Regions from separate parts of the Promicromonospora aerolata genome, predicted to be linked through region 3. Evidence: riboswitches for the same ligand, from Rfam matches in the RefSeq annotation. Region 3 holds a riboswitch; each other region holds the start of a gene.
The links. A riboswitch is a leader RNA that binds a small molecule or an ion and turns the genes downstream of it on or off. The one in region 3 is predicted to bind cyclic di-AMP.

Region 1 (7,394 bases), 2.5 Mb from region 3:
CGCCGGACGGTCCGGACGCCGACGCCGTGGCCGAGCTCGTCGCGTCGGACCCCACCATCAAGGGCATGTGGGTGGTCCCCACCTACTCGAACCCGGACGGCGCGGTCATCAGCGACGCCGTCGCCCGTGCTCTGGTCTCGATGCCGACCGCCGCCCCGGACTTCCGCATCCTGTGGGACAACGCGTACGCGGTGCACCACCTGACCGACGACGAGGTGACGAGCCCCGACGCCATCGCGCTGGCTGCCGAGGCAGGCCACCCGGACCGGGTGCTCCTCTTCGCGTCCACCTCGAAGATCACGTTCGCAGGCGCGGGTGTCGCGTTCCTCGGAGGCTCGCCGGCCAACATCGCCTGGTACAAGAAGCACCTGTCGGTGGCGTCGATCGGCCCGGACAAGCTCAACCACCTGCGGCACGCGATGTTCTTCGGCTCGGCCGACGGCGTGCGGGAGCACATGCGCAAGCACCGCGAGATCCTGGCGCCCAAGTTCGAGGCCGTGGTGCAGATCCTGACCGAGCGCCTCGGCGGGTACGACGTCGCGTCGTGGAACGAGCCCAAGGGCGGCTACTTCGTGTCGCTCGACGTGGCACCGGGTACGGCCTCGCGCGTGGTGCAGCTGGCCAAGGAGGCGGGGATCGCCCTCACGCCGGCGGGCGCCACCTACCCGTACGGCAAGGACCCCGAGAACAAGAACGTCCGCCTCGCGCCCTCGATGCCCCCGCTGGACGAGGTGCGCACGGCGATGGACGGCGTGGCCACCTGCGTGCTGCTGGCGGCCGCAGAGGCCGCCCACGTCGACTGACCTGTCAGCACCGCCCCGATGTGTCAGACCCTCAGGTCACTCCGGTGACCTGAGGGTCTGACACGTTCGAGGGCGCCTGACCGGTCAGTCGTTGCAGTGCTTGTTGACCACGAACACCGGGCACGCCGAGTGGTGGAGCACGGCCTGGCTCGTGGAGCCCAGCAGCAGCCCGCGGAACCCGCCGCGGCCACGCGAGCCCACCACCACCAGGTCGGACGCCGTGGAGAACTCCGTCAGCAGCTCGGCGCCCGTACCGTCCAGCACGATCCGCCGGATCCGCAGGCCGGGGTTCTCCGCCTCGTACCGGTCGACCAGCACGTCCATGCCCACCGCGATGTCGGCCAGCACCTGCTCACGGTCGATCGTGGACGGCAGCCACGCCAGCATGCCGGTGTTCCCCACGGGTACGCCGGTCACCGCCGTCAGCTCCGCGCCCCATGCGTTGGCCTGCACGATCGCGTGCTGCAGCGCACGCTCCGCCTGCGGCGACCCGTCCACGCCGACGACGATGCGGCGCACCTCCCGGATCTCGGCAGCGCCGGGCGCGACGGCGGTCGGTGTCTCTGCCGCACCGCCGGCAGCAGTGCCCGGCACGCTCCAGGAGACGCCTCGGTTGGCCTCCGCACGCAGCGGGACCACGACGACCGGGCACTGGGCGTGCGCGGGTAGCGCGGACGACACCGTGCCCAGGAGCCGCTCCGTGAATCCACCCCTGCCGCGCGTCCCGACGACGGCGAGCCCGTAGTCGGCGGACAGCTCCACGAGCACACCCGCCGCGTCGCCGGTGGCGACCTCGGTGGTGGCACGCACCCCGGCGTCGGCCACGCGGGCCTCGGCCTCGGCGAGCACCGACTTGGCGCCCTCCTGGATGGTCGTGTCGTCGAGGGCGGCGTACCCGCCGTCGAGCGAAGCGGCCGTGAACGACGGCAGGGAATAGCTGCACACGATGTGCAGCGACCAACCCACACGATGTGCGTAGGCGGTCGCCCAGTCGAGCGCATGCAGACTAGCGGCCGATCCGTCCACCCCGACCAGTACGACCTCGGATCGCGTCATCGCCAGACCTTTCTTCGCCCAAGCACCATTGCACTCCCAACGCTACCGGCGGCGGGCACGTTGTGGGTATCCGGAGGCATGACGACTGCAGAACGATGGCACGACAGAGCGCCTGCCCGATGGTCCGGACAGGCGCTCTGGCTGGTGGTCGTGCGCGGCTGGGGTCAGCCCATGCGGATGAACGTGGGGTTCGACTGCCAGATGGTGCGGAAGTCGACCACGGTGCCCGGCTTGGACGCGTCGATCATGGTGTTGCCACCGGCGTAGATCGAGACGTGCCCGGGGGTCCACATCAGGTCGCCCGGCTGCGCCTCGGACGCCGGCACCTGGGTGCCGTAGCTGGGCTGCGAACCCGACGAGTGCGGCAGCGGGATGCCCAGCTGGCCGTAGACGTACGCGGTGAAGCCGGAGCAGTCGAACCCGCTCGGCGAGGAACCGCCGGAGACGTACGGGACGCCGACGTAGCGGCTCGCGACGGAGATCACGGAGTTGCCGATCGCCGACGCGGGCACGTCCACGGACGCGGCCGTCGTGGTGGCAGCGGCCTCGGCAGCCTCAGCGGCCTCGGCGGCAGCAGCCTCGGCGGCCTCCGCAGCCTCGGCGGCGGCGAGCTCTGCCTGGTAGTCCTCGTTCTCGGCGGCGGAGACCACGGAGACCGCGGCCTTCTCCACGTTGAGCTCGGCGTCGGGTGCGACGGTCACGACCGGGGCGTTGGTCAGCGCCTGGCGGGCCTGCGACGTCAGTGCGTTGAGGTCAACCGAGTTCATCTTCGCGTGGCCGGCCTCGACGGGCGCGGCCTGTGCGGCCATCGCGCCACCGAAGGTCGAGACGAGAAGCGCGCCACCCGCGGCGGCGACGGCGGTACGGCGGCCGACCGCGGCGTTCTGGGCGAGTTCGGTGAGCGGAGTTACTGGTCGTCGCGCAGCCCGATGACGAGCGCGAGTCGTACGTGCAGTCACGTATTACCTCTCCTTGTACGCCTTCGAGGTCAGCTGTCGGGTTCGGGTGGGAGAAATCACCCGGCCGTGCAATCCCGAAGGAGTGCCCGGCTTCACCCCGAGGACGCACCCTGGCGCCCGTTGGTGGGTCCCCCGCCTCTGTCATGCGGTCGTATTGGACCCCGGCCGGTGACAGAGTTCGGCGTCCGTCCGAGGACCCCCACGAACAACTCCGCGGGAGCGGTCTGAACGTACCGGACCTCACCCTCAATGTCACGTTCCGGCAACGAATGCCATGACGTGTCGTACCTTGGGTGGCAGGTTTCCGACAAACCGGACGGTTCGGAACCGACTCAGGTGGTCGGCGAACCGGCTCAGGCGGTCGCGACGAAGAGGTGGCGGGCCAGGTCCTCACCGAGCTCCAGCGCCGTACCCGCGCCGTCGACCGTCACCGTGTAGGTGCCGTCGCTGTGCTCGGCGGTGATGCGCGAGCCGGGCACCAGGCCGGCGTCGGACAAGCGGGCGAGCAGCTCCACGTCGGTCTGCAGCGGCTCCGCGATACGGGTGAGGGACGCCGCGAGCGGCTCACCCCTGACCCCCTTCTTCGCCGCTGCCTCGAACGCCGACGGCAGCGAGATCACACCGCTCAGGAACGGCACGTCGGTATAGGCCTCACCGAGCTCCGACAGGCCCGGGATGGGGTTGCCGTACGGGTCGTGGTGCGGGTGGTCGAGCAGGCCCACCAGGCGCTTCTCCACGAGGTCGCTCATGACGTGCTCCCAGCGGCAGGCCTCGACGTGCACGTGCTCCCAGTCGAGCTTGATGACGTCGGTCAGCAGGCGCTCGGCGAGACGGTGCTTGCGCATCACGCGCATGGCCTTGTCCTGGCCCAGCTCGGTGAGCTCGAGGTGCCGGTCGCCGGTCACGATCACCAGCCCGTCGCGCTCCATGCGCGCGACAGTCTGTGACACCGTCGGTCCGGAATGCCCCAGGCGTTCCGCGATGCGCGCGCGCAGGGGCGTGATGCCCTCCTCGTCGAGCTCGTAGATCGTCTTGAGGTACATCTCGGTGGTGTCGATCAGATCCGTCACGTCAGCTCCCGTCATGCGCACAGCCGCCCAGTCGCCCTGGACACGTGCGGCCCGGGCGTCGGCCCAGGTTCTAGTCTAGTTCTGTGCCACTGACTATCCCGCCACACCTGCTGCCCACCGACGGCCGTTTCGGCTCCGGCCCCTCCAAGGTGCGCCCGGGACAGGTCGATCATCTCGTGGCGAACGCGCACGTGCTGGGTACGTCACATCGACGGGCGCCGGTGAAGGACCTGGTGCACCGCATTCGTGAGGGTGTCACGGAGCTGCTGGGCGCGCCCGACGGGTACGAGGTGGCGCTCGGCAACGGAGGCGCCACGGCCTTCTGGGACCTCGCCACCCTGTGCCTCGTGGAGCGCAGGGCGCAGCACGCGGCCTTCGGCGAGTTCGGCGGCAAGTTCGCCGCCGCGACGTCGCGAGCCCCGTTCCTCGAGCCCTCCCAGGTGATCGCGGCGGAGCCGGGCACGGTGGCCTACCTCGAGACGGCCGAGGGCGTGGACACCTACGCAACCCCGCACAACGAGACCTCCACGGGGGCGGTCGCCCCGGTGCTCCGGCCGGCCGGGTCCGACGGCGCCATCGTGCTCACGGACGGGACGTCCGGAGCCGGTGCGCTGCCCGTCGACCTCAGCCAGACCGATGCCTACTACTTCGCACCGCAGAAGGTGTTCGCGGCCGACGGCGGACTGTGGCTCGCCGTACTCTCCCCCGCTGCCGTCGAGCGCGCCGCGCGGATCGAGGGCTCGGGACGGTGGGTGCCGGAGTTCCTGTCGCTCACGACGGCCCTCGAGAACTCACGCCAGGACCAGACGCTCAACACGCCCGCCGTCGCGACGCTGCTCCTCCTGGCCGACCAGGTCGAGTGGCTGCTCGACCAGGGCGGGCTCGAGTGGTCGACGAAGCGCAGCGCGGCGTCCGCGGAGATCCTCTACTCCTGGGCAAGGGCCCGGGAGTGGGCGACGCCGTTCGTCGCGCGCCCCGAGGAGCGGTCACCGGTGGTCGGCACCATCGACCTCGCCGCGGAGATCGACGTCGACCGTGTGCTCGCGGACCTGCGCGCCAACGGGGTGCAGGATGTCTTCGCGTACCGGAAGCTCGGGCGCAACCAGCTCCGGGTCGGGATGTACCCGGCCGTCGATCCCGACGACGTCGCAGCGCTCACCGCGTGCGTCGACTACCTCGTCGAAACCGCCTGACCAGCATGATCACGTCCGCAATATCCCTTGGACGGCGGGTTCTGCCTATTGTCCGAGACAGAGGGACTCTGTAACGTTTCCGCAACAGAGGGAACCATTCGAGGGGCTGTTCAAACACCATGCCAGTGATCGACCACTTCACCTTCGGGATCGTGACGCCTCTGCTGGCGTACGCGATCTCGTGTACCGGCGCGGCGACGGGCCTCGCGTGCACGTCCCGAGCCCGAGCAGCTTCGGGCGGCACGCGCGCGGCGTGGCTCGTGTTCGGCGCCATCGCCCTCGGCGGCACCGGCATCTGGGTGATGCACTTCGTCGCCATGCTGGGGTTCTCCGCTTCCGGTGTGACCATCCGATACGACATTCCCCAGACCCTCCTGAGCGCGGCGATCGCGATCGTCGTGGTGGGAGCGGGCCTGTTCATCACGGAGCTGGGCAAGCGGAAGCTCGCGGCGATGCTCGTCGGCGGTGCCCTCGCGGGCGCCGGCGTCGCGGCCATGCACTACATGGGCATGGAAGCGATGCAGATGTCGGCGCAGGTCGTCTACAACCCGGTCTACGTCGTCGCCTCGATCGTCATCGCGATCGTCGCGGCCACGGCCGCACTGTGGTGCACCGTGCACATCCGCGGCACGCTCGCCACGATCATCGCCACCCTGGTGATGGGACTTGCCGTGACCGGCATGCACTACACCGGCATGGCCGGTGTCACCGTGATCAACCCGATCGACAGCGTCCCCGCCGGCGCCTCGACGATGCAGCTTCTCGTGCCGCTCGTCATGGCGGTGAGCGTCGTGACGTTCCTGCTCATCCTCGGTATCGGCCTCTGGCCCACCGAGGAGGAGCTGCGCACGCAGGCCGAGTTCGAGAACCGGCTCAAGGCGCACAGCGAGCAGGGCCAGCAGTTCGAGAACGTCCGGCAGGACCCGCAGCCGGGGCCCGCACAGTTCGCGCAGACGCATCGCGCGCACTGACTTCCGTCCGGCAGCGATCTCGGAGCGCCCGTCCCCTCGTGGGGCGGGCGCTCCGCTCGTCGGGGGGGGGGGGGGGCGACCCGTGCGCGCGGGCGGGTGTGACCCCACCCACGTACCGTTAGCAAGGCTAATGATCTAGACTGGAGCGGTGTCGAGCTCCCGCAGATCCAGCCGCAGCCCGGCCACCGTCGGGGGCGACCTCCGCGTCGCCCTGACCCGGGTCTCCCGCCGCCTGCGTGCCGAACGCGGCGAGGCCGATCTCCCCGAGGGCCAGTTCGGGATCCTGACGGTGCTCCACAAGCACGGCGAGATGTCCCCCGGTTCCCTCGCCGAGCACGAGCGCGTCCGGCCCCCGTCGATGACCCGAGCCGTCAACACGCTGACGGAGCTCGGCCTCGTCGAAAAGGTGGAGCACGCGACGGACCGCCGTCAGGTCGTCGTACGGCTCACTCCCGCAGGTTCCCGCGAGGTCGCCGAGACCCGGCGCCGGCGCGACGCCTGGCTCACCAAACAGCTGTCCACCCTGACCGGAGAGGAGAGAGAGATCCTCGCAGGAGCCAGTGAGCTCCTGATCAGGATCGCCGCTCGATGAGCGCCACTTTCGCCAGCCTGAAGTACCGCAACTATCGCCTCTGGTTCGCCAGCGCTCTCGTCGCCAACATCGGCACCTGGATGCAGCGCGTGGCCCAGGACTGGGTCGTACTGACCCTCCTCACGAACAACTCCGGCGTCGCCGTGGGTATCGTCACCGCCTTGCAGTTCATCCCCCACATCTTCCTGTCCGCCTGGGCGGGGCTCCTCGCCGACCGTGTCGACCGCCGCAAGCTCCTGATGATCACGCAGGGCGGCATGGGTGTGCTGGGCCTCGGGCTCGGTCTGCTGGTGCTGTCCGGCGCGGCCGAGCTGTGGCACGTCTACGTGTTCGCGACCCTCCTGGGCGTGGTGAGCGCCGTCGACGGACCGGTGCGCCAGACCTTCGTGGCCCAGCTGGTGCCGACCACCCGGCTCGCGAACGCCGTCGGCCTCAACTCGACCAACTTCAACGCCGCACGGCTCATCGGCCCCGGTGTGGCAGGCCTGCTCATCGCCGCTGTCGGCACGGGGTGGGTGTTCATCATCAACGGCATCGCGTTCGGCGCCGTGATCATCTCGCTCGCCCGGATGCGCGACCTCCAGCCCTTGCCGATCGCCTCGCGCGCCAAGGGCCAGATCCGCGAGGGCCTCGCCTACATCCGTGGTCGCAGCGACATCGTCGTGATCATGGTCGTCATGGGTGTGGTCTCGACGTTCGGCCTGAACTTCCAGCTGACGTCCGCCATGATGGCGCGCGTCGAGTTCGGCC
Region 2 (7,394 bases), 3.3 Mb from region 3:
CTCGAGACGCGCGCCGAGCTCGTGCGCGCGGCGGTGTACACCCTGGCCCAGACCGAGCCCGCGATGTCGCGGGTCCGCGTCGCCGTGGTGCCGGGCCTGCTGGTGGACTTCTGCCGGGAGGCCGGTGCGGTGGCGGTCGTGAAGGGTCTGCGCGGGGGTGGAGACTTCGACGCGGAACAGCCGATGGCGCTCATGAACCGGCACCTGTCGGGCGTCGAGACGATCTTCCTGCCGGGCGACCAGCGGTACGCGCACGTCGCGTCGTCCCTGGTGAAGGACATCGCACGGCACGGCGGACCGGTCGACGACCTGGTTCCGCCCGGGGTCACGGCAGCGCTGCGGTCGGCGCTGGGGCAGCCCACGGGCTAGCCCGTGAGGGCCGTCACCCCCTGCGGGCGCGCGTGCGGCCCGATCCATGTCGTAGGATTGGTTTTTGGCCCGTGGCGTGAGGTATTGCGCCGGGTCCGACCCCCTTCACCGTCCTCTCGGACACTGCCTTCATGGAGCCTGTTATTTCCCGCGAACCGAACTCACCGCTCGTGCTCGACACGCACGAGCTGTCTCGGCGTGCCGGATCCATGCGTACGCACAGCGCGACCGTGCAGGCGCCGTCGGATCTCGGTACCGCTGTGATCGGTATCCCGGAAGGTTCCGACCTCGAGCTGGATCTTCGACTCGAGTCCGTGATGGAGGGCGTGCTGGTCTCCGGTACTGTCCGCGGCACGGCAAAGGGCGAGTGCAGCCGCTGCCTCGACGACATCAGCCGTGAGCTCACGGTCGACATCACCGAGCTGTTCGCCTACCCCGAGAAGGCCGCTGCGTCGGCCAAGGCGGGGGACGACGACGTCGAGGACGAGGAATCCGTCCTGGACGACGACGACATGGCCGACCTGGAGCCTGCGCTTCGGGATTCGGTCGTGACTGCACTACCATTTCAACCGCTGTGCCGGGAGGACTGCCCCGGCCTGTGCTCCGAGTGCGGAGCACGCCTGGCAGACGATCCCGGTCATCACCATGACGTAGTCGACCCTCGTTGGTCGGCGCTTCAGAGCATGCTCGAATCTACGAGCGTGTCGGACGAGACGAAAGAGAGCTAGCCGTGGCTGTTCCGAAGCGCAAGATGTCGCGCAGCAACACCCGTGCGCGTCGCTCGCAGTGGAAGACCACCGCAGCGACCCTCACCACCTGCCCGCAGTGCCAGGGCAACAAGCTGCCGCACACGGCGTGCCCGACGTGTGGCACCTACAAGGGCCGCACGTACCGCGACGCCCTGAAGACCGTTCACGCGGGCTGACGTGGCCAAGGGCGGGACGTCGCCGGCGAGGCCGGAACCTACCGCGCTGCTCGAGAAGCTCGGGGTCCATCTGGACCCCGAGCTTCTTGTGCTGGCACTGACCCACCGGTCGTTCGCGCACGAGGCCGGTGGCATCCCCACGAACGAGCGCCTGGAGTTCCTGGGCGACACCGTGCTGGGGCTGGTGGTCACGGAGGCGCTGTTCCGGCGGCACCCCGACCTGTCGGAGGGCGATCTGGCGCGCATGCGTGCGGCGACGGTGTCGCAGCGCGCGCTCGCCGCGATCGCGCGCACCCTCGGGCTGGGCAAGTACGTGCTGCTCGGCAAGGGTGAGATCCGCACGCGCGGCTTCGAGAAGGACTCGATCCTGTCCGACACGGTCGAGGCCCTGATCGGCGCCACCTACCTCTCGCACGGTCTCGAGACGTCGCGGGAGCTGGTGCACCGGCTCGTGGACTCGACGCTCGACGTCGCGGCGGGTCTCGGCGCCGGTCTCGACTGGAAGACGTCCCTGCAGGAGGCCTCCGCCGAACGCGGTCTGGGTTCCCCGGACTACATCGCGACGTTCGAGGGCCCCGAGCACGCGCGCGTCTTCCACTCGACGGTCGTGATCGACGGTGTCACCTACGGCTCCGGCTCCGGCAGCGCGAAGAAGCACGCCGAGCAGGGGGCGGCCGAGGAGACCTACCGGACGCTGCTGGAGAAGTTCCCGCTGTCCGAGCCCGAGGGCGATCAGGCGTCCGCCGTGCACGGCTCCGAGAGCAAGGCCCCGGCCTCCGGTGCCTGAGCTGCCCGAGGTCGAGACCGTCCGCGATGGTCTGGACCGGCTCGTCGTCGGCGCCGTCGTGCGTGACGTCGAGGTGTTCCGCGAGTACAGCGTGCGCCGGCACGACGGTGGTCCCGGCTCGTTCCGTGACCAGCTCGCCGGACGGCGGCTGAGCGCCGCCGTCCGCCGGGGCAAGTTCCTCTGGCTGCCGCTGGAGGAGGCTGCCACGGTCCAGCCCGTGCAGCCCGTGCAGCCCGAGCCGGTCGAGGCCTACCCCGCAGCGGCCCTGCTCGCCCATCTCGGTATGTCGGGGCAGCTGCTGGTCCGAGGGGCGGTGCTCAGCGGAGAGCAGACCCCGACCGCGGTGCTGGGCGACGAGCCGGGGCGAGCGACGGCCGCGGACGACTGGCGCCACCCGCACCTGCGGGTCCGCCTGCACCTGACCGGTGCGCCCTCCGGCGCGCGATACCTCGACTTCGTGGACCAGCGCACCTTCGGACACCTGAGCGTGCAGGACCTGGTGCACGACCACGTCCCGACCCGGGGGAGCGCGACCCCGCCGTCGGCCGTCCCGGCAGGGCACGGCTCGGACCTGCCCCTGCTGCCGGAGCCGGTCGCGCACATCGCCCGCGACCTGCTCGACCCGAACCTGGACCTGGACGACCTCGTGCGGCGGGTGCGCCGCCGTCGGACACAGGTCAAGCGCGCGCTGCTGGACCAGACGGTCTTGTCCGGCGTCGGCAACATCTACGCGGACGAGGCGCTGTGGCGCGCGCGGGTGCACTGGGCACGCCAGACGGACAAGCTCAGGGTCGCGGACGTGCGGCGGGTGCTGGACTCGGCGGCCGAGGTGATGCGTGAGGCGCTCGCCCAGGGCGGCACCAGCTTCGACGAGCTGTACGTCAACGTGAACGGGCAGTCCGGCTACTTCGACCGGTCGCTCGCCGTGTACGGCCGCGAGAACGAGGAGTGCCGCCGCTGCGGCGCTCTGGTCCGCCGCGACGCGTTCATGAACCGCTCATCATTCAGCTGCCCGGTCTGCCAGCCCGCCCCGCGCACCCGCACCCCGTAATCCTCGTTGAGTGCTGGCTATCTGTTGGCATGCGGCCCAATAGCCCGCACATACCCAGCACTCAACGGAGGGTCAGCGGGGGGCTACGTTGCGGAGGTCGCCGGCCGCCCGCCAGGTCGTGAGCTGGTCCGCCAGGAACCGCGCCGCGCGGCGCGGCCGCCCGCCTGCCACGTGCGGGGTGAGGATCAGGTTCGGCGCGTCCCAGAGCGGGGAGTCGGCCGGCAGGGGCTCGGTCTCCATGACGTCGAGCGCCGCACCGGCGAGCCGCCCGGACCGCAGGGCCTCCACCAGTGCCGCCTCGTCGACCGTCGCGCCGCGGCCGACGTTGACGAAGCGCGCCGACGGCGGCAGCAGGCGCAGCAGGCGGTCGTCGAGAATGTGCTGGGTGGCCGGGACGGCCGGCAGCAGCGAGATGAGCAGGTCGGTCTCGCCCAGGAGCGCGTCCAGGCCGGCGGCGTCCACCACGGGGTAGCCGGAGCGTTCGCCCGCCCGCGAGGCGACGCCCGTGACCTGCGCGCCGAGCGCGGTCAGGAGCGGCGCCAGCCGCAGGGCGATCGAACCGAAACCCCAGATCGTCACACGCGCGTCGTCGAGCGTGTACTCGCGGCCCGTGACGGGATCCGCCTGGGCGAACGCGATCTCCTTGGCCCAGCGGTGCTCCCGCTGCGCGGCCAGCGACGTGTCGAGGCGTCGGACCGACGCGAGGACCAGGGCCAGGGCATGCTCGGTGACGGTGTCGTCGTGCAGGGACTGGCCCGACGAGATGACCACGTCGGGGCCGAACCCGGCTCCCAGCGCGACGTCCGGCCCGGCGGAGAGCGTCTGCACCCAGCGCAGCCGGGGCAGCCGCCGGGCGGCGTCGGCGACGATCTTGGGCGGGCTGGACCAGGTGACCAGCACCTCGGCGTCCGTGTGCTCCTCGGGGATCGGGTCGTTCATCGCGTACGTGGCGACGACGTCGGGGCCGCCGGGAGCGAAGGAGGCTCCGGCGTCGGGCAGGAGCGCCGGGAAGTCGAGGTCGAAGGGCACGTCCGGTACGAGGATCTTCACGCCCGGGACGTTACCGGACGGTGCTCATGGACGAACGCGGTGCTCGCGGACGAGCACGGGGTGGGTCGCACCGGACGTCCGGTGCGACCCACCCCGTGGCCGGTCTGGAGAACTGTACGAGAAGCGGTCAGCCCGTGACGCGGATGAACACCGCGTTGTTCTGCCACATCTCGCCGTACTGCACGGGGGTGCCCTGCTGCTGGGCCTCCACGACCATGCCGTTGCCGGCGTACAGGGAGACGTGGCCGGGCGTCCACACGATGTCGCCGGGCTGGGCCTCGGCGGCGGAGACCTGGTAGCCGACGGTCGACATCGCGCTCGAGCTGTGCGGGAGGTCGACCCCGAGCTGGGCGTAGACGTACTGGATGAGTCCGGAGCAGTCGAAGCCGCTGGGGGAGGCTCCGCCCCACACGTAGGGCACGCCCACGTACTCGAGGGCCAGGTTGACGGCTTGCTGGCCCAGGCCGGAGGTGTCGGCGACGGTCTCGACGGCGGCAGCAGCCTCCGCCTCGGCGGCGGCCTCGGCCTCAGCGGCTGCTGCGGCCTCGGCTGCTGCGGCCGCCTCGGCCTCGGCCTTCGCCTTCGCCTCGGCCTCCGCCTCCGCCTCGGCGCGCGCCTCGGCCTCCGCCTTGGCCTTGGCCTCGGCGATGCCGGCCTCGGTCTCGGCGTACGGCGTCACCGACACGCGTCCGCGCTCGGCCCAGAAGTCGGCGTTCTGCGTGACCTCGACCTTGGTGACGAGGTTCTCGGTGAAGCCGGCCCGGGTCGTGGAGTCGACGGTGTTGCTGACCGGCGTCGCGTTGGCGAGCGTCGTCTGCGTGTGCGTCTCGGGGGGCGCCGTGTGGGCGGTCTGCGTGAAGACCGACGCCAGCATGCCGGACGTGACGACCGCGATGGCGCCAGTTCGGGCAGCGTTCTCGGCGGCGGTCTGGGTCAGTGCGGTGAAGGGGGTGAGCGCGGGGCCGTCGGCGCGGTGCCTGCCCCGGCTGCTGGGACGGTTTGCCTGGTCGTCCGCCCAGTCATGGGTGCGGTCGGTGAGTACGGTCACCAGTGATCTCCTCGGACGCCTACGAAGTGAGCTGTCGGGTTCGGATGGGGAGAGCGATCACCCGGCCTCGCAAGGAGGCTTCACCCCAAGGACACTCACGTGCCCGGCCTACTTGGTTCCCCCGTCCCTGTCACGTCGTAGCTGCTCAGATCCGGTGACAGGGCTCGGCGTCCGGACCAGGACCCCACCGTTACTGGCGAGGTGTCATGACCGTACCCGCCCATCGAGCAAATGTCACGATTAGGTCACATACCAACTTGTGATGGAACCTCGCTGGTAATCAGTGCCCCATGCGACTATGACGTGCATGCCAGATTCCATGCGTTCCCGGTACGACGTCGTCGTCGTGGGCGGCGGCCACAACGGCCTCACCGCCGCGGCCTACGCGGCCCGTGGCGGCCGGTCGGTCCTGGTCCTCGAACGAGCGGACCACGTGGGCGGCGCCGCCGTCTCGGCCCAGCCCTTCGCCGGGGTGGACGCACGGCTCTCCCGCTACTCCTACCTCGTCTCGCTCCTCCCGCGACAGGTGGTCGAGGAGCTCGAGCTCCCCATCACCCTGAAGCGCCGGCGCTGGTCCTCCTACACACCCGTGGCCGACGGCGGCCTCCTCGTCGACAGCCAGGACGACGCCGTCACGCGCGCCTCCTTCCGTCACCTCACCGGGTCGGACGCCGACTTCGAGGCCTGGGGGCGCTTCTACGCCATGACCGGCGAGGTGGCCCGACGCCTCGCGCCCACCCTCACCGAGCCGCTGCTCCCACGCTCGGTCGTGCGCGACCGGGTGGTCGACGGTGTGGGGGAGGAAGCCTGGCGCTCGCTCTTCGAGGAGCCCCTCGGTGCGGCGCTGCGCCGCACCTTCGCCGACGACGTCGTGCGCGGGGTCGCGGCCACCGACGGTCTGATCGGCACGTTCGCCGACGTCGACGAGCCGACCCTGCGGCAGAACCGCTGCTTCCTCTACCACGTCATCGGTAACGGGACCGGCGACTGGGACGTGCCGGTCGGCGGGATGGGCGCCGTCTCGGGCGCCTTGCGCGACGCCGCACTGGCGGCCGGCGCCACGATCGTCACCTCGGCGACCGTCACCGCGGTGGACCCCGGCACCGCGGGCGCGGAGGTCGCCTGGACCGACGCCGACGGACGCACGCAGGGCGTCACCGCGGGGCACGTGCTCGCCGGCTGCGCCCCGGCGGAGCTGGACCGGCTGCTCGGCGGCGAGCCCGCGGCGCCCGGCACCTCCCCCGAGGGCGCCCAGCTCAAGGTCAACATGCTGCTGACCCGCCTGCCCCGGCTGCGCGACGGTGTCGACCCCGTCGCTGCGTTCAGCGGCACCCTGCACGTCAACGAGTCCCTGACCCAGCTCCAGCACGCGCATGCACAGGCGGCCGCCGGGCAGGTTCCCGACCTACCGCCGAGCGAGATCTACTGCCACACCCTGACCGACCGGACCATCCTCGGCCGGGAGCTCGCCGCGACCGACGCGCAGACCATCACCCTGTTCGGCCTGCACATGCCGGCCCGCCTCTTCCGTGCGGACCCGGACGGCGCACGGGACCAGGCGCTCCGGGCGACGCTCGCGTCCCTGGACTCGGTGCTGGCAGAGCCGATCGAGGACGTGCTCGCGCTCGACGCCGACGGCGCCCCCTGCCTCGAGGTGCGCAGCCCCGTCGACCTGGAGGGCGACGTCGGGCTGCCGGGCGGGCACATCTTTCACCGGGACCTCGGCTGGCCCTTCGCCGAGTCCGACGACGACGCCGGGCGCTGGGGCGTCGAGACTGCGCACCCGCGGGTCCTGCTGGCGGGTGCGGGCGCGCGCCGGGGTGGGGGCGTGAGCGGGATCCCGGGCCGGGCGGCCGCCATGTCGGTGCTGACGGAGTAGGCGAGAACGGGGTTGTGTTCCTGAACGGTGCTCAGAGGAACACAACCCCGTTCTCGCCCGGTCAGCCTGACCAGCGCAGTCAGCGGATCTCGGCGCGCCGGAGCCGCCACAGACCGGCGGCGAACGGGGCGGCTATCCACAGTGCCGCCGTGAGGCCGAGCTGGGTCCACTGCTCGCCCGTGACGGTCTCGCCGAGCAGCGCGTACTGGGCGTGCGTGAGGTCGAGCCACGGCGCGGCGGCGCCGTACCACTCCACGGCCATGGCCAGCTGGCTGGACAGCGAGG
Region 3 (7,394 bases):
TGACGGCGTTCGGCAGCGCGTGGCCCAGGTGGACCGCCGCCGGGGGCAGTCGCTTGGCGCGTGCGGTGCGGACGTAGTCGGTCTCGAGCACCGCGAGCATCTCGACGCGCACGATGCGGGCCAGGACCGCGGCGGGTCCCACGGCGAGGGCCAGCACGGGCAGCACGAACGAGGCCGCTCCGTCCTGCCCGGCGATGGGCAGCCAGCCCAGGGTGACGCCGAAGACCCACACGAGGGCGACGGCGAGCAGGAAGTCGGGGATGGTCGCGAGGAACACGCTGGTGCTCGCGAAGCCGAGCTCCGTGCGCGGCGCCCGGCCGCGCCGGGTGGCCACGGCGACGGCCACCCCGACCGGGACGGCGACCAGCACGGCGGTCAGGAAGGCGAGCAGGGCGAGGGTCGCCGTGGCGGGCAGGCGCTGCGCGATGGTGTCCGCGACGGGCAGCTGAGAGCCGAAGGAGGTGCCGAGGTCACCGGTCAGCAGGTCGCGCAGGTAGGTGACGTACTGCGCCCACAGCGGCTGGTCCAGGCCGAGCGACTCGCGCCGCGCCGCCACCAGCTCCGCCGACGCGGTGGGGCCGAGGGAGGCGCGCACGGGATCGCCGGGCACCAGGTGGATCATCAGGAAGGCGGCGGTGACGAGCACCCACAGGGACATCAGCAGCCGCCCCGACCGGCGTACGGCGAAGCGTGTCCAGCGGTGGTGGGCGAGCCCGACCAGCGTGCCGGGCCGGGCGAGCCCGGCGCGCTGGTCGGGCTGGGCGGGCCGGGTGTCGGCCGGGGGCCGGGTTGTCATCGGCGGCTCGCCGTCAGCTCAGGACGCGGATGCTGGTGGGCACGATGGACCCGGTGCTGAGGAACTCCGCGCCGTTGCCGTAGATCTTGACGAGGCTGTTGGCGAACGGCGTGACGTCGGTCGCCTCGACCAGCGCGGTCTCCCCCGTGAGCCAGGTGTCGCAGCCTTCCGCCCCCTGCATGGTCGTCGCCTCGCCGACGGCGGCCGTGTAGTCCGCGTTGTCGATGGCGGCGAAGTTGTTGCCGCCGTCCGCGACGGCCGGCCCGGACAGGAAGCCGACGAGCTGGTCCGGGTTGCTGACGTTGATGGGCTCCCAGGCCACGTCCCACGCGCCGGTGCCGAACAGGATCTCGGACAGCTCGGTGGTGTTCTTGCCCGTCGCCTCGACGTCGACGCCCAGGTCGGTCCACGCCGCCGTGGCCAGCTCGGCGGCGGACGCGCCGCCCGCGCCGAGTGCGGTGTCGTGCAGGAAGGCGATGGTCAGCGGCTTTCCGTCCTTGGCCCGCACGCCGTCGTCGCCCAGGGTCCAGCCGGCGTCGTCGAGGGTGGCGGCCGCCGCCACCGGGTCGTGCTCGGGCAGGGCACCGGTGATCGAGTCGCCGGTGCACGCGGCCGGGCTCACGGTGGCGAGCGTGGTCGGGGGGCTGCCCTTGCCCGAGGTGAGCACCTGCCGCAGTTCCGCCAGGTCGAGTGCCTGGGCCAGGGCGGCGCGCACGGCCGGGTCGGCCGTGACGTGGCCCTCCGCGTGGTTGTACCACTGCTCCCCGAGCAGCCCCGCGGACTCGGTCGAGTAGAGGCCGGCCGCCTCGATCCGCTCGGTGTCCGGGCCGATCACCTGCACCGCGTTGACCTCGCCCGAGAGCAGCAGGTTGGCCGACGTCGTCTCGTTGGCGATGATCCGCACGTTCACCGTGGCCGGCGTGCCCGGTTCCGTCGTGGCGGCGCCGTCCGGGCCCCACGCGTAGTCGTCGCGGACCGAGTACGTGTAGTGGTCGTCGGGCGCTGCCTCGTCGAGCACGAACGGTCCGGTGCCCGCCGTGCCCGCGGCGAGCGTGTCGCGGTCCGCGAGGCCGGAGTCGCAGACCATGGCCAGGCCCGCGAGGCCCTCCAGCAGGAACGGTGCGGGTCCGGCGAGCTCGAGGGTGAGCGTGTCGCCGTCGGCCGACGCCGTGACGCCCGCGGGGAGGAACGCGCCCAGGTACGGGCTCTCGTTGGCCGGGTCAGCCACGTGCTCGATGTTCGCCGCCGCCGTCTCGGCCGTGAACCCGGAACCGTCGGCGCAGGTGACGTCGTCCCGCAGGGTGAACGTCGCGGTGCTGCCGTCCACCGACCACTCGGTGGCCAGCGACGGCACCACCTCCGTGGACTCGGGGTCCACGGCGACAATCGTGTCGTACGCGAGCCGGCTCATGCCGATCACGGAGCTGGTGGCGGACGCGTGCGGGTCCAGGTTGCCCGGGTCGGTCGCCAGGGCGAGCGTGAACGTCCCCGCGGTGGCGTAGCCGCCGTCGGACGCGGTGTCGTCGCCGCCCCCGGAGCAGGCGGCGAGGGCGGTGGAGGTCAGGGTGAGCGCGAGCAGCAGCGCCACGGGGCGCACGGCCCGTCCGGGCGGGGCGGTCAGCAGGTTCACGGGGGTCCCTCTCGTCGGGTCGGCCCTGCGGCGTCGGTGCCGTCGGTGCCGGATCAGCTCGGTGCCGGGGTCGGCTCGGTGCCGGGTCAGCTCGGTGCCCGGGTCAGCCCACCGCCCGCGCGACCGCGCGGCCGTAGTGGATGAACGCGGCCCGGCCGGTGCCGTCGTCGCCCAGGAAGGCGTAGACGGTGTGCACCCCGTTCACGGCGTCGACGGCGATCAGGGCGTCGTCGGCGTACCGCACCAGCTCCGTGCGGAACGGCTGCTCGCCGATCTCGGCGAGCACGTCCTTGGGGGTGCGGTCGAGCCAGACACGGCCGGCGGCGTCCCGGCTGACCACCAGGTCGTAGATGGTGTCGGAGTACGTGCCGGCGCACCGGCTGTCGTCCACGGCGCCCGGCTCGGCCGGCGGGACGGGGCGGTCCGCGAGGGTGACGCCGGCGAGCTCGCTCGTGAGGTACTGCACCACGTCCCGGTAGAGCCCGAAGACGTCCCCGCCGTTGGTCAGCAGCGCCACCGCGACGTTCGCGCCGGGCACCACCCGCAGGAACGCCGCCTGCCCGATCGTCCCGCCGTCGTGCGAGACGACGGTGCCGCCGGCGGCCCGGGAGATGGTCCACCCCAGGCCCCACGCGTCGCCCATCGCGCCGATGTCCGGCACCGGCACCTGCTGCGTCTGCATGGCGGCCACGCTCTGCTCGCTCAGCACCCGCGTGCCGTCCGGGGCCAGGCCACCGGCCAGGTGCATGCCCGCGAACGCGACCAGGTCGCGCGAACGCATCGCGAGCATCGACCCCGCCGCGACGTTGGACCGGGCCAGCGCCCAGACCGGCGCCGCCGTCCAGCCGCCATCCGGGTCCTGGACGTGCCCCACCGCCGCCCGGTGCAGGATCGCCTCGTACGGGCTCGGCGCCACGTGGGTCAGGCCCAGCGGCTCCGCCAGGAGCCCGGTCAGGGCCCGGTCGTACGACATCCCGTGCAGCACCTCGACCAGGCGTCCCAGCAGCGCGAAGCCCACGTTGTTGTAGGAGAACATCGCGCCGGGCGCGAAAAGCTGCGGCAGGCCGTGCAGCTCCGCCAGGTACTTCTCGATCGCGTCGTCACCGCGGCCCGTGTCCGTGAAGACGTCGCCCTCGAACCCGGCCGTGTGGCACAACAGCTGGCGGGTCGTGATGCTGGCGCTTGCCCCTTCGTCCGCCACCCGGAACTCCGGGAGGTACGTGCGCAGCGGGACGTCGAGGTCGAGCGTGCCGTCGTCCACCGCCCGCATCAGCAGGGACGTGGTCCAGAGCTTGGTGACGGAACCGATCTGGAACACGGAGTCGGTGGTCGCCTCGACCCCGGTCGCCGTGCTGAGCACGCCCGACGCCGCGTCGACGATCTTGCCGTCGACCAGCACCGCGACGCTCGCGCCCGGCACCTGGTGGCGCCCGACGAGCTCGGCAAAGTGATCGTCAAGCCAGGTCGAGAGCGAGTCGGGAGATGTCATGGCGTCAGGCTAGGGAAAGCCCCGCGCGCAGTGTTCGTCCGGCCGGACAAGGAGGCGAGGGGCCAGTTGTGCGGGCCGACGAACCGCGTCGTCGCCAGACCGGGATCGGTGGTCGGCGACGCAGGTGTGGTGCGGGTCACCCGGCCCGCTGTCACACTCACCCGGTCCCCGGCGTCTCTTGTGGGTCCGGTGCCTCGCGCACCAGTCCCCTGCAGGAGGTACGTCATGACCCCAGAGCTGGAGACCCTTCGCCGTGACTTCGCCGGCGACATCATCGTGCCGGGCGGCGCCGGGTACGAGGCGGCGAGCCGGACCAGGCTCGTCGCCGGCAGCCCGGCCGCCGTGCTGCGCCCCAGGACCGTCGGCGACGTGCAGGCGGCCGTCCGGTTCGCGGCCGGCGCCGGCGTCCCGCTCGCCGTACGCGGCGGGGGCCACAGCTTCCCCGGCTTCGGCACCAACGACGGCGGCACCGTGATCGACCTCGGCGCGCTCGCCGACGTCGAGCTCGTCGACGAGGACCGCCGCCTCGTGCGCATCGGCGGCGGCGCGACCTGGGGCCGGGTGGCCGACGTGCTGGACCCGTACGGCCTCGCGATCTCCTCGGGCGATACCAGGAGCGTCGGCGTGGGCGGTCTGACCCTGAGCGGCGGCATCGGCTGGATGGTGCGCAAGCACGGCCTGACGCTGGACAACCTGGTCGCCGTGGAGCTGGTCACCGCCGACGGGTCGGTGGTGACCGCGAGCGCGCAGGAGCACCCGGAGCTGTTCTGGGCGGTCCGCGGGGGTGGCGGCAATCTCGGGATCGTGACCGCCTTCGAGCTCGTGGCCCACCCGACCACGGAGATCTTCTTCGGCAAGATCACCTTCCCGGCGGCGGAGGCCGCTGCCGTGCTCCAGGGCTGGGCCGGCCACCTGCGCACGGCGCCCGAGGAGCTGACCTCCCTCGTGAACCTGGCCAACCCGTTCGCCGGCGGCCACGCGGCGCCGGTCGAGCTCCACGTCGCGTTCGACGGCAACGACGCGGACCTCGCGGCACGGGCGGTCGACCCGCTCCGCCGGCTCGGCACGGTCCTGGAGGACGACGTCGCGCCGCGCGCCTATGCCGACGTCCTGGTCGACGGCGGCGAGCTGCCGCCGGGTCTCCGGCTGGTCGGCCACGACGGGTTCGTCGACCGGGAGTCGGCGCCGGAGGCCCTGCAGATCCTTGCCGAGGTGGGGACGTCACCCGGATCGCCGTCGATCGCCGTCCGGAGCCTGGGCGGCGCCGTCTCGCGGGTCGCCGACGACGCCACCGCCTACGCGCACCGCCGGGCGGAGCTGCTGGTCGCCACCATCGTCGGCGGCCCGGAGCCCGTCGTCGAGGCCGCACGTCCGGGCCTGGACGCCCTCTGGGACAAGCTCGCGCCGCACCTCAGCGGCGCGTACGCGAACTTTCTCGGGTCGACGACCGACGAGGACGTGGCCGCCGTCTACCCCGCCCGGACCTCCGCGCGGCTCGCGGCGGTCAAGCGGCAGTACGACCCGAACAACCTGTTTGCGGCCAATCACAACGTGCGGCCGGAGATAGCCGAGTGACGTATCTCATGTCGGACAATCCGGTCAAGGCGAACACTGACCGTCTCGACAGCCGTAATGCGATTGTGACTTTGGGGCCGATCGGGGTTACCGTCGCTCCGGTTCGCGGGAAGGCCGCGACCACTCGAGGCGGACGCCGAGCCCTGTCACCGCCGCGGGATCTGCACTGACCGGATGACAGGGACGGGGGAACCACGTAAGTGGGCACCATCGGTGTCCTTGGGGTGAAGCCGCACAGGTAGTACCGCGGCCGGGTCATTCTCCGATCCGAATCCGACAGCTCACCTCGTAGGCGTCAGGAGAACCACGTGACTACTCGCACGCCTGGGCGCCATCGTGCTGCTCGGAAACCCATCACCCCGCTGACCCCCCTGACCCGTGCCGCGGCGCGGGGCATCTCCGGTGCCGCACGTCGGGGCGCCGTCGTCGCCGCCGGCTCCGGCCTGGTCGTCACCCTGCTCAGCGTCCCCGCCGACGCCGCACCGGTGGCCGACCACAGCACGGCGACGGTCGACGTCGACGCGCTGACGCAGACCTCGCAGACCTCGGTCACCCAGGCCGCGGCCGCGGAGGCCGTGACCACGGCACCGGCCGTGCAGGTGGCCGCCGACAGCAAGTTCACGCTCGAGACCGGCACCATCAAGGTGACGCCGGCCCCCGAGCCGGAGCCCGTACCGGAGCCCGAGCCGGTCGTCGAGGAGGTCGTCGAGGAGGCCGAGCCCGTCGAGGAGCCTGCCCCCGAGCCCGTGGAGAAGGTCGTCGAGGAGGCCGTACCGGCCGCCGCCACCGACGTCGTCTCCATCGCCCGGCAGTACATCGGCGTGCCGTACGTCTGGGCCGGCAACACCCCGGCCGGGTTCGACTGCTCCGGCTTCACCTCCTACGTGTTCGCACAGGTCGGCATCGACCTGCCGCGCACCTCCTCGGAGCAGCGCTACGCGGGCACCGTGGTCTCGGCTGCCGAGGCGCAGCCGGGCGACCTCATCTGGAGCCCCGGCCACATCGCCATCTACGCGGGCGGCGACATGCAGATCGAGGCGCCGGTGCCCGGCCAGACGGTGCACGAGTCGCAGATCTGGCAGGACAGCCCGACCTTCATCCGCGTCGGCTGAGCCGGAGGCGCAGCGCAGGGTGCGGGCCGAGGAACGAGGCACGCGCCCGGAGCGGAGCCGCAGGCTCAGCCGAAATCAACAGAGGCTGAGCCGGAGGCGCAGCGCAGGCTCAGCCGACATGAACTGAGGCTGAGCCGGACGCCCCGCTCGACCAGCAAGACCACGAGGGCCCGCACCGGCACGGTGCGGGCCCTCGTGCGTACCCCGGGCCGGATGGCATGATCACCGCCATGAGCGTCCCCACGGCGGTCGAGACCAACGCCCTGAACACCATCGACGAGTCCGAGCGCCGCGGGTCACCGCGCAGCCTGTTCTGGCCCTGGTTCGCGGCCAACGTGTCCGTGCTCGGGCTGGGCTACGGCTCCTACCTGCTCGGGTTCGGGGTCTCGTTCTGGCAGGCGGTGGTCATCGGCATCGTCGGCATCGTGGCGTCGTTCCTCTTCTGCGGCTTCATCTCGCTGGCCGGAAAACGCGGCTCGGCGCCCACCATGGTGCTGTCCCGGGCGGCGTTCGGCGTGCGCGGCAACAAGCTCCCCTCCCTGCTGTCCTGGATCCTCACCGTGGGCTGGGAGACGGTGCTGGTGGCGCTGGCGACCCTCGCGACGTCGACGGTGCTCGGTGCCCTCGGCTGGGGCGGCGGGACCGTCACCAAGGTCGTCGCCCTCGTGGTCGTGGCGGGCATCGTGGTGGCAGCGGGCGTCTTCGGGTTCGACCTCGTGATGCGGCTGCAGGTGATCATCACCGTGCTCACGGCCGTGCTCACCGTCGTCTACATCATCCTGGTGGCCGACC
Region 4 (7,394 bases), 1.8 Mb from region 3:
GCGCCCGGGACAGGAGCTGACACGCCGCCGGAGACCGGCGTGTCGCAACATTTCTTTTCCCCTTTTTTGTGCCGTCCGGATGTCCGTCTTGCCCTTCACAATGGCCTCTTACGCTGGCAAAAGGCATCTGGTCGAAAAATTACGCGCGTTCCAGAGAGCCTGATACTTCACGACAACTGTTATCTGATCGAGACAAGGTCGTAACCCGTATGTAGCGTCGGATCCGTTGTGCCACCGGAGGCACGACCGTGGGCCCCATTCCCCAGATCGGTACGGGCCCGCGCAACCGGCGACTTGGAGAACATCGGTGAGTACCACCGTCCGACGCGGTCGACACCGCGCCGATCATGCTCCTAGCACTCCCCTGATGACCGTGACCCGTACAGCAGCCCGTTCGGGTGCACTGATCGCGGCATCGTCCGGACTTCTCGCGACGGCGTTCGCACCCAGCGCACACGCCGTCATGGGAGACGGTTCGAACCGCTTGGCAAGCGTCGACATGACCGCACTGACGCAGGACGCCCGCAAGGAGCTCGCGGCGGCGCCGGCGGTACAGGTCGCGAACGATGCGAAGCTCCGCATCGAGAGCAAGGCCGTCAAGGTAACCCCCGCTCCCGAACCAGAGCCCGAGCCAGAGCCCGTCGTCGAGGCCGGCACCGAACCCGAGGCGCAGGCCGAGCCGGCCGCGGCGGTCGAGCCGGCCGAGCCGGCCACCCCGGACTACGCGTCCGACGGGTCCATCGGTGCCCAGGCCGTGGCGATCGCCATGCAGTACCTGGGAATCGCCTACACGTACGGCGGCGAGTCGCCGGGCACGGGCTTCGACTGCTCGGGCCTGATCAAGTACGTGTACGCCCAGCTCGGTGTCCCGCTGCCGCACTCGTCGTCGGCCATGGTGTCCTCCGGCTACCAGGTGACGTCGCCGATCCCCGGCGACATCGTGTGGACCCAGGGGCACGTCTCCCTCTACGCGGGCGACGGCATGGTGGTCGAGGCCGCCAACTACGGCACACCGGTCCGCCACACCGCCCAGTGGCAGGACTACGCGGTCTACATCCGCCCGTACTGACCGGCACCCGTTTGCTGGCCGGCACCCCTTGCTGGCCGGCCCCCTTGGCTGGTGGGTGTGCTCGTGGCGCCTCGGACGAAGGTCTCGTCGCGACGAGCACGCCCACCGACCGGAGGCCGGTAGCAGTCTCAGGCCCAGGCCTGCGAGAGCTCGTCCTCGGCTTCCTCGCCGGTCTTCCGCTCCGCCTCGCGCGAGAGCCGGAGGGCCGCGATGGTGGCGCCGAGCAACAGGGCGACCACCCAGGCGCCGAGCTGGTGCCCGTCTGGCACGATCGCCGCCGAGGCGAGCTCGTTCCAGACGATGTCCGCTGCGACGAGCGGGTTCTCGGTGAGCTCGGACCCGGGCCAGATGTTCTCCTGCACGGCCAGGAGGGCCGGCCAGGTGGCCTGCAGGACCCACACGACGGCGGCGGCGGGCAGCCAGCCCAGGAGCTCGATCGGCTTGCTGTCCACGGCGAGCCCGAACGCGACGCCCAGGGCCACCGCGAAGAGCCACCACGTGCCGGTGGGGGACACCGCGTTGCCCGGCAGGAGGCCCCAGAGCCAGCCGTCGACGAGCACCACCGGCAGCGCCAGTGCGAGACCACGCAGGGGCGCAGGGCCGAGCGCGGTCAGCAGGCCGGCCGCCAGACCGACCGATCCGGCGACGCCTGTGATCACGAGCATCCCGAACGGCGCACCGTCACCGGGCACGCTCCCCCGCAGCGCGAGCCACCAGGAGGTGCCACCGGTGGCGGCCATCGCCAGCACGGTGCCCACGATCGCCGCGGCGGCCCCCGCCCTGGCCGACGCCGGGATGCCTGCCGTGGCGCCCCCGAGGAGGCCGCCGATCAGGGCCATGACGACCAGGCCGGCCACCGCGTCGTCGGCGGTGTACGGGAGGGGCAGAAAGCCTGCGCCGCCCACCGCTGGACCGCCGACAAGGCCGGTGACCTCGTACAACGCCTGAAGCAGCCAGGGGAGGAAGCCGCAGAGCCACCAGGCGGCGGCACTGATGAGAAGCACCCACCAGGCGGAGATGCGGTACGCACTTTCGGCCATGCCGCCGAACGGTAGCGGATGTGTGTGATGCCGGTCATAACCACTCAAGACCGGAACGGCGTAAATCTGCGCCTTCGTGGGGTCAGACCGTAATGCGTAACCCGATCGTGACTTTTTCCGTGAACGTGTGTACTTTGACTTCTGCTCCCCCGCAACGGTGGAGCCGTGAGCCGGACGCCGAATCCTGTCACCGGTTCATGACCAGACGTTCGAGACAGGAGCGGGGGACCCACTTCCCGGGTGACAGCACGATCGTCACCCTCGGGGTGAAGCCGGACGGAACCCCCCAGTAGCCGTGCGGCCGGGTGTGTACTCCTACCCGAACCCGACAGCTGACCTCGCAGGCGGTACAGGAGACATTAGGTGACGAACTCCATCCGCGGCCGGCATCGTGACAGCCGGCCGGCCATGACACCACTGACCATCCTTGCTCGTACCGCCACGGAGAACGCCGGCACCGTCGCCCGCCGCGGCGCCATCGCCGCAGCTGCAGGTGGCGTTCTGATCTCGACCATCGCGACGACGGCCCACGCGGCCCCGGCGATGGACCTCAAGACCGACGTGAAGACGGCGAAGCTCAACTCGGTCGACCTGAACTCCCTCACCGCAGTGGCCAAGCAGGCCGTCGTGAACTCCCCCACCGTGACCGTCCCGGCCGACGCAAAGATGCCGATCGAGATGGAAGCCCTGGGCACCTCGTCCGACGCGGACGGCAAGACGGGTAGCGGCGAGGAGGGCGAAGGCCCTGCCGTCGTCTCGGTCGACGCACCGGACCCCGTCCCGGTGGGCCAGCAGGCCATCAATATCGCCTTCAACTACCTCGGCATCACGTACGTGCTGGGCGGTAACTCGCCGGCCGAGGGCATGGACTGCTCGGGGCTGATCCAGTACGTGTACGCCCAGCTCGGCGTGCCTCTGCCGCACCAGTCCACCGCCCAGCTCAACTCGGGCTACCAGGTGACCACCCCCGAGCCCGGCGACATCGTCTGGACGCCCGGCCACGTCGCGCTGTATGCGGGTGACGGCATGGTCATCGAGGCGTGGGCCGCCGGCATGCCCGTGCGCTACACCGAGATGTGGCAGAACAACCCGACGTTCATCCGCGTCGTCTGACGTGGTCTGAGTCACCGGCGCGCGAGCGCCGTAGCAGTGCACCGCGAGGCGTCGCCTCCGTGCCGGGTCACCGTCCGGCACCGGAGGCGGCGCCGTTCGCGTGCCCGGGTCGATCACCGGCTCATGTGACGTCGGGCTCGGCCCGGCTACTCCGCCTCCGGCCAGCCGCAGCTGTCCCCGATGAAGTCGTACAGGGCAGCGCGCGCGGCGTCCGGCATCGGCACGTAGAACACGTGCTGCGCCGTGCCGTCGACGCTCGCCAGCACGGGGAGGAACGTGCCGCGCTTGTCCTCGCCCACGGCGTGCGCGTCACAGCGGGTGGGCACCACCGGAAGAACGATCTCGCCGGACCGTTGCCCGTCCAGCCTGCGCCCCGTCCAGCCCGCGGCGCCTCCGCGGGTGTCGGGGTTGGTCAGGAGGGTGGTCTCGGTGACGTGGTCGATCGTGACCTCGGGGCCGCCGTCGACCGGTTCGACCCGCACGGTGACGAACGCCGTCAGCTCGCCGTCGCGCATCTCGACCGGCACGTCGGGCTGCACGGCGAGTCGCACGCCGGTCTCCACCGCTGCCCGGGCACAGTCCACGGCGTGGTTGCGGGCGAGGTGCCCGGCGGTGTCACGCACCTCGCGGACCGTGAGGTCGGTCGCCGGACCGTGGTCGTCGCCCTCGCCCAGGGCCACCGTGATCGTGGCGGACGGTGTGGCGTCCGGTTCCGGCTCTGCGGGCCCTGCCGGGAACCCCGTGCACTCCGCCTCGCCCAGCCCGACGTAGACGTCCCGCGTCGCGCCCGGCCGCAGGGTACGCGGGCGGTCCTTGGTCTGGTGCGACGGCCCGAACCCGTCGGCGTGCAACGCCCCGGCCAGGAGCGTCATCGTCCGGTCCGAGCCGTTGGTGACCGCCAGGAGGATCTCGCGGTCGGCGTACTGCGTACGGCCCTGCTCCACCTCGACGCTGAGGTGCGGGCCGACGTCGTCGGGTACCGGGCCCACGGTGGACGACGGCGGCCGTGGGCCGCCCGCCGCACACGAGACCGCGGCCGCACCGGTCAACGACGCCAGGAGGACGACGATGACGGCGCGGCCGCGGGATGCTGCGATCAGGCCTTCTTGCGGCCGAAGATCGCCTGGACGATCAGGATCACGATGATGGCGCCGACGACCGAGGTGAGCCATGCCGACCAGGACCAGAAGTTCTCCATCAGGTCGACGTTGAAGATGAGGCCGCCCAACCAGCCGCCGAGCATGGCGCCGAGCACACCGAGGAGCAGGGTGAGCCAGAAGCCACCCGGCTGCTTGCCCGGGATGACGATGCGGGCGATGACGCCGGCGATCAGTCCGAGGATAAGAAAGGCCCAGAAGCCCATGGTGTGTTTCCTCCAGAGTGGTTTGACTGCTTGCGCACCACCCCAGCACCGATTGAACGAACGCGCCACCGGACCCGCCGAATCAGGCGCATATCCGGACAATGCGCCCGGTGAATCGGCGGACCATCGGCGCGCTACAGTTCGCCCGGGCAAGTGCGAGAAGTGGTACCGGAGCGTGGCCTCCGGGCACGTGACGGACAAGGGGAGTCGATGAACCAGGTGATCGGCGCGGAGGCCGAGCCGCGGACGCTACGGGGCAGGGTCCGCATCCTGCTCGAACGCACGTGGTTCAGCCGCCTGGTGCTCAGCGTCATCCTGGCGAACGCCCTGGTGCTGGGTGCGGAGACCATGGTGACGGGGACGGCGCTGTCCGTGCTGCACACGATCGACCACGCCATGCTCGTCTTCTTCGTCGTCGAGCTGCTCCTGCGGCTGTTCGCCAACGGCCGGCGGTTCTTCACCGACCCGTGGAGCGTGTTCGACCTCCTCGTCGTCGGTGTCGCGTTCCTGCCGGCCAGCGGTTCGCTCTCGGCGCTCCGTGCGCTCCGGGTGCTCCGGGTGCTGCGCGTGATCACCGTGGTGCCGTCCCTGCGCCGCGTGGTCGACGGCCTGCTGCGCGCCGTACCCGGGATGGGTGCCGTGGGCGCGCTGCTGATCCTGGTCATGTACGTGTCGGCCGTCATCGCCACCGGACTGTTCGGCGAGACCTCCGAGGAGTACTTCGGCAGCCTCTGGATCTCGCTGTTCACGCTGTTCCAAGCCATGACGGGCGAGGCGTGGCCGGACATCGCGCGCGCGGTGATGGTGGCCCACCCCTCCGCGTGGGTCTTCTTCGTGCTCTACATCCTGGTGGTCAGCTTCGCGGTGCTGAACCTGTTCATCGCCGTCATCGTCAGCGGCATGGAGGAGATCACCGACGAGGAGCGCAAGGACGACGAGCAGAAGGACGAGCGGCTCGACGCCCTGGCCGAGCAGAACCGCGAGATCCTCGCCGAGCTGCGCGCGCTGCGCGCGCTGCGCGCGACGGTCGGCGAGGACCGTGCCGACTCCTAACGGCGTGGAGCCACCACCACGTTGACGAGGCGGGGCGGCCGCACCACGACGCGCAGCACCGGCCGCCCGCCGACGGCCCGCGTCACGGCCGGACGGGCCAGCACGGCCCGCTCCAGCTCGGCCGCCGCGATGTCCGCCGGCACCGACAGCCGGTCCCTGACCTTGCCGTCCACCTGGACCACTCCCTCCACGTCGGCCGTCACCAGCAGCTCCGGCTCCACGGTGGGCCATGGTCGGCCCGCCACCGGCGTCGTGTGCCCCAGGCGCTCCCAGAGCTCCTGGGCCGTCTGCGGCGCGAACAGGCCGAGCAGCACCGCCACCGCCTCGACCGCCTCGCGGTAGACCTGCTCACCGTCCCCGTCGGCCACACCGGCGCCGGCCGACCCAGCCCGCCGCACCTCGCCGACCAGCGCCATCAGCCGAGCCAGGGCGACGTTGAACCGCCCGGCCGCGACGAGCGTGTCGACGTCGTGCACGGTGCGGTGCACCGCCCGGCGCAGGCTGTCGGCGCCGGCACCCCTCGGCCCGGATCTCGACCGGCTCGACCACGAGGACGGCACCAGGCGCAGCACCCGGGCCAGGAACTTCCGCATCGCCTCCGGCGACACGTCCGCCCAGTCGACGTCGTCCTCCGGCGGCCCCGAGAACAGGATCGCCAGCCGCACGGCGTCGACCCCGTGCCGGTCCAGCTCCGCCGCCAGGTCCACGCCGTTGCCCAGCGACTTGCTCATCGCCCGGCCCCGGTTGACCACCTGACCCTGGTTGAGCAGGCGGGCGTACGGCTCCGGTGAGGGCAGCAGGCCCATGTCGTACAGCACCTTGGTGACGAACCGCGCGTACAGCAGGTGCATCGTCGCGTGCTCCACACCGCCGACGTACAGCGCCGCGGGCATCCACCGGGCCGCGTCCTCCGGGCGGAACGGGCCACCGTCGTAGCCCGGCGAGAGGTAGCGCAGGAAGTACCAGGACGAGTCCACGAACGTGTCCATCGTGTCGGTGTCCCGTTCGGCCGGACCACCGCACCGTGGACAGGTCGTCCGCACCCAGTCGTGCGCCCCCGCCAGGGGCGAGACGTCGCCGGGCACCAGCTGGTCGCCCTCCAGGTACGGCAGCTCGACGGGCAGCTGGTCGTCCGGCACCACCACCTCCCCGCACGCCGGGCAGTGCACCACGGGGATCGGCGCACCCCAGTAGCGCTGCCGCGAGACGAGCCAGTCGTGCAGCCGGTAGGTGGTGCCGGCCGGCCCGTGCTCCCTGCCGATCCAGTTCCGCTGCATCGTCAGCACGTGCGCCGGCCAGCCCGGCTCCAGCACCGCCATGTCGTCCAGCAGGCGATCGGCATATGCGGTGATGCGAAAGAACCACTGCGTCAGCGTGCGGCCGACGACGGCCGTTCCGCAGCGCTCGCACGTGCCGTCCACGACCTGCTCGTTCGCCAGCACCGTCCGGTCGCTCGGGCACCAGTTCACCTCTGCCGCGGCACGGTAGGCCAGACCGCGCTCGTGCAGCCGGGCGAACAGCCACTGGGTCCAGCGGTAGTACTGCGGCTCGTGCGTGTGCAGCCGCCGCGACCAGTCGAACGAGACGCCGTAGCGACGGATCGACGCCGCCTGGGTGGCAATGTTCGCCTCGGTGAACACGGCGGGGTGCTCGCCCCGGCGGATCGCCGCGTTCTCCGCCGGCAGGCCGAACGAGTCCCAGCCGACCGGGTTGAGCACGTCGAAACCCTTGGCCCGCCAGTACCTCGCCACGACAT

Region 1: another riboswitch for cyclic di-AMP. It lies ahead of ACFSL2_RS20250 (C40 family peptidase); the one in region 3 lies ahead of ACFSL2_RS09225 (C40 family peptidase).
Region 2: another riboswitch for cyclic di-AMP. It lies ahead of ACFSL2_RS23510 (C40 family peptidase); the one in region 3 lies ahead of ACFSL2_RS09225 (C40 family peptidase).
Region 4: another riboswitch for cyclic di-AMP. It lies ahead of ACFSL2_RS17035 (C40 family peptidase); the one in region 3 lies ahead of ACFSL2_RS09225 (C40 family peptidase).

What each region holds. Positions count from the first base shown of each region.
Region 1 is NZ_JBHUHF010000001.1:4,521,899-4,529,292, reverse strand. Features, by position in the region: gene ACFSL2_RS20260 (aspartate aminotransferase type Ic) at 1-803, shown strand, start outside; gene ACFSL2_RS20255 (universal stress protein) at 888-1,859, opposite strand; gene ACFSL2_RS20250 (C40 family peptidase) at 2,024-2,818, opposite strand; cyclic di-AMP (ydaO/yuaA leader) riboswitch at 2,821-2,995, opposite strand; gene ACFSL2_RS20245 (metal-dependent transcriptional regulator) at 3,172-3,888, opposite strand; gene serC (phosphoserine transaminase) at 3,972-5,081, shown strand; gene ACFSL2_RS20235 (MHYT domain-containing protein) at 5,201-6,052, shown strand; gene ACFSL2_RS20230 (MarR family winged helix-turn-helix transcriptional regulator) at 6,201-6,644, shown strand; gene ACFSL2_RS20225 (MFS transporter) at 6,641-7,394, shown strand, end outside.
Region 2 is NZ_JBHUHF010000001.1:5,298,776-5,306,169, forward strand. Features, by position in the region: gene coaD (pantetheine-phosphate adenylyltransferase) at 1-369, shown strand, start outside; gene ACFSL2_RS23485 (YceD family protein) at 501-1,097, shown strand; gene rpmF (50S ribosomal protein L32) at 1,100-1,294, shown strand; gene rnc (ribonuclease III) at 1,296-2,081, shown strand; gene mutM (bifunctional DNA-formamidopyrimidine glycosylase/DNA-(apurinic or apyrimidinic site) lyase) at 2,074-3,132, shown strand; gene ACFSL2_RS23505 (NAD(P)-dependent oxidoreductase) at 3,205-4,182, opposite strand; gene ACFSL2_RS23510 (C40 family peptidase) at 4,310-5,230, opposite strand; cyclic di-AMP (ydaO/yuaA leader) riboswitch at 5,232-5,397, opposite strand; gene ACFSL2_RS23515 (phytoene desaturase family protein) at 5,529-7,109, shown strand; gene ACFSL2_RS23520 (ABC transporter permease) at 7,189-7,394, opposite strand, start outside.
Region 3 is NZ_JBHUHF010000001.1:2,030,947-2,038,340, forward strand. Features, by position in the region: gene ACFSL2_RS09205 (ABC transporter permease) at 1-796, opposite strand, end outside; gene ACFSL2_RS09210 (ABC transporter substrate-binding protein) at 810-2,426, opposite strand; gene ACFSL2_RS09215 (serine hydrolase domain-containing protein) at 2,530-3,915, opposite strand; gene ACFSL2_RS09220 (FAD-binding oxidoreductase) at 4,141-5,490, shown strand; cyclic di-AMP (ydaO/yuaA leader) riboswitch at 5,645-5,799, shown strand; gene ACFSL2_RS09225 (C40 family peptidase) at 5,799-6,602, shown strand; gene ACFSL2_RS09230 (purine-cytosine permease family protein) at 6,833-7,394, shown strand, end outside.
Region 4 is NZ_JBHUHF010000001.1:3,825,269-3,832,662, forward strand. Features, by position in the region: gene ACFSL2_RS17020 (SRPBCC family protein) at 1-20, shown strand, start outside; gene ACFSL2_RS17025 (C40 family peptidase) at 374-1,069, shown strand; gene ACFSL2_RS17030 (hypothetical protein) at 1,198-2,109, opposite strand; cyclic di-AMP (ydaO/yuaA leader) riboswitch at 2,275-2,471, shown strand; gene ACFSL2_RS17035 (C40 family peptidase) at 2,473-3,222, shown strand; gene ACFSL2_RS17040 (hypothetical protein) at 3,369-4,271, opposite strand; gene ACFSL2_RS17045 (GlsB/YeaQ/YmgE family stress response membrane protein) at 4,319-4,585, opposite strand; gene ACFSL2_RS17050 (ion transporter) at 4,796-5,638, shown strand; gene ACFSL2_RS17055 (class I tRNA ligase family protein) at 5,635-7,394, opposite strand, start outside.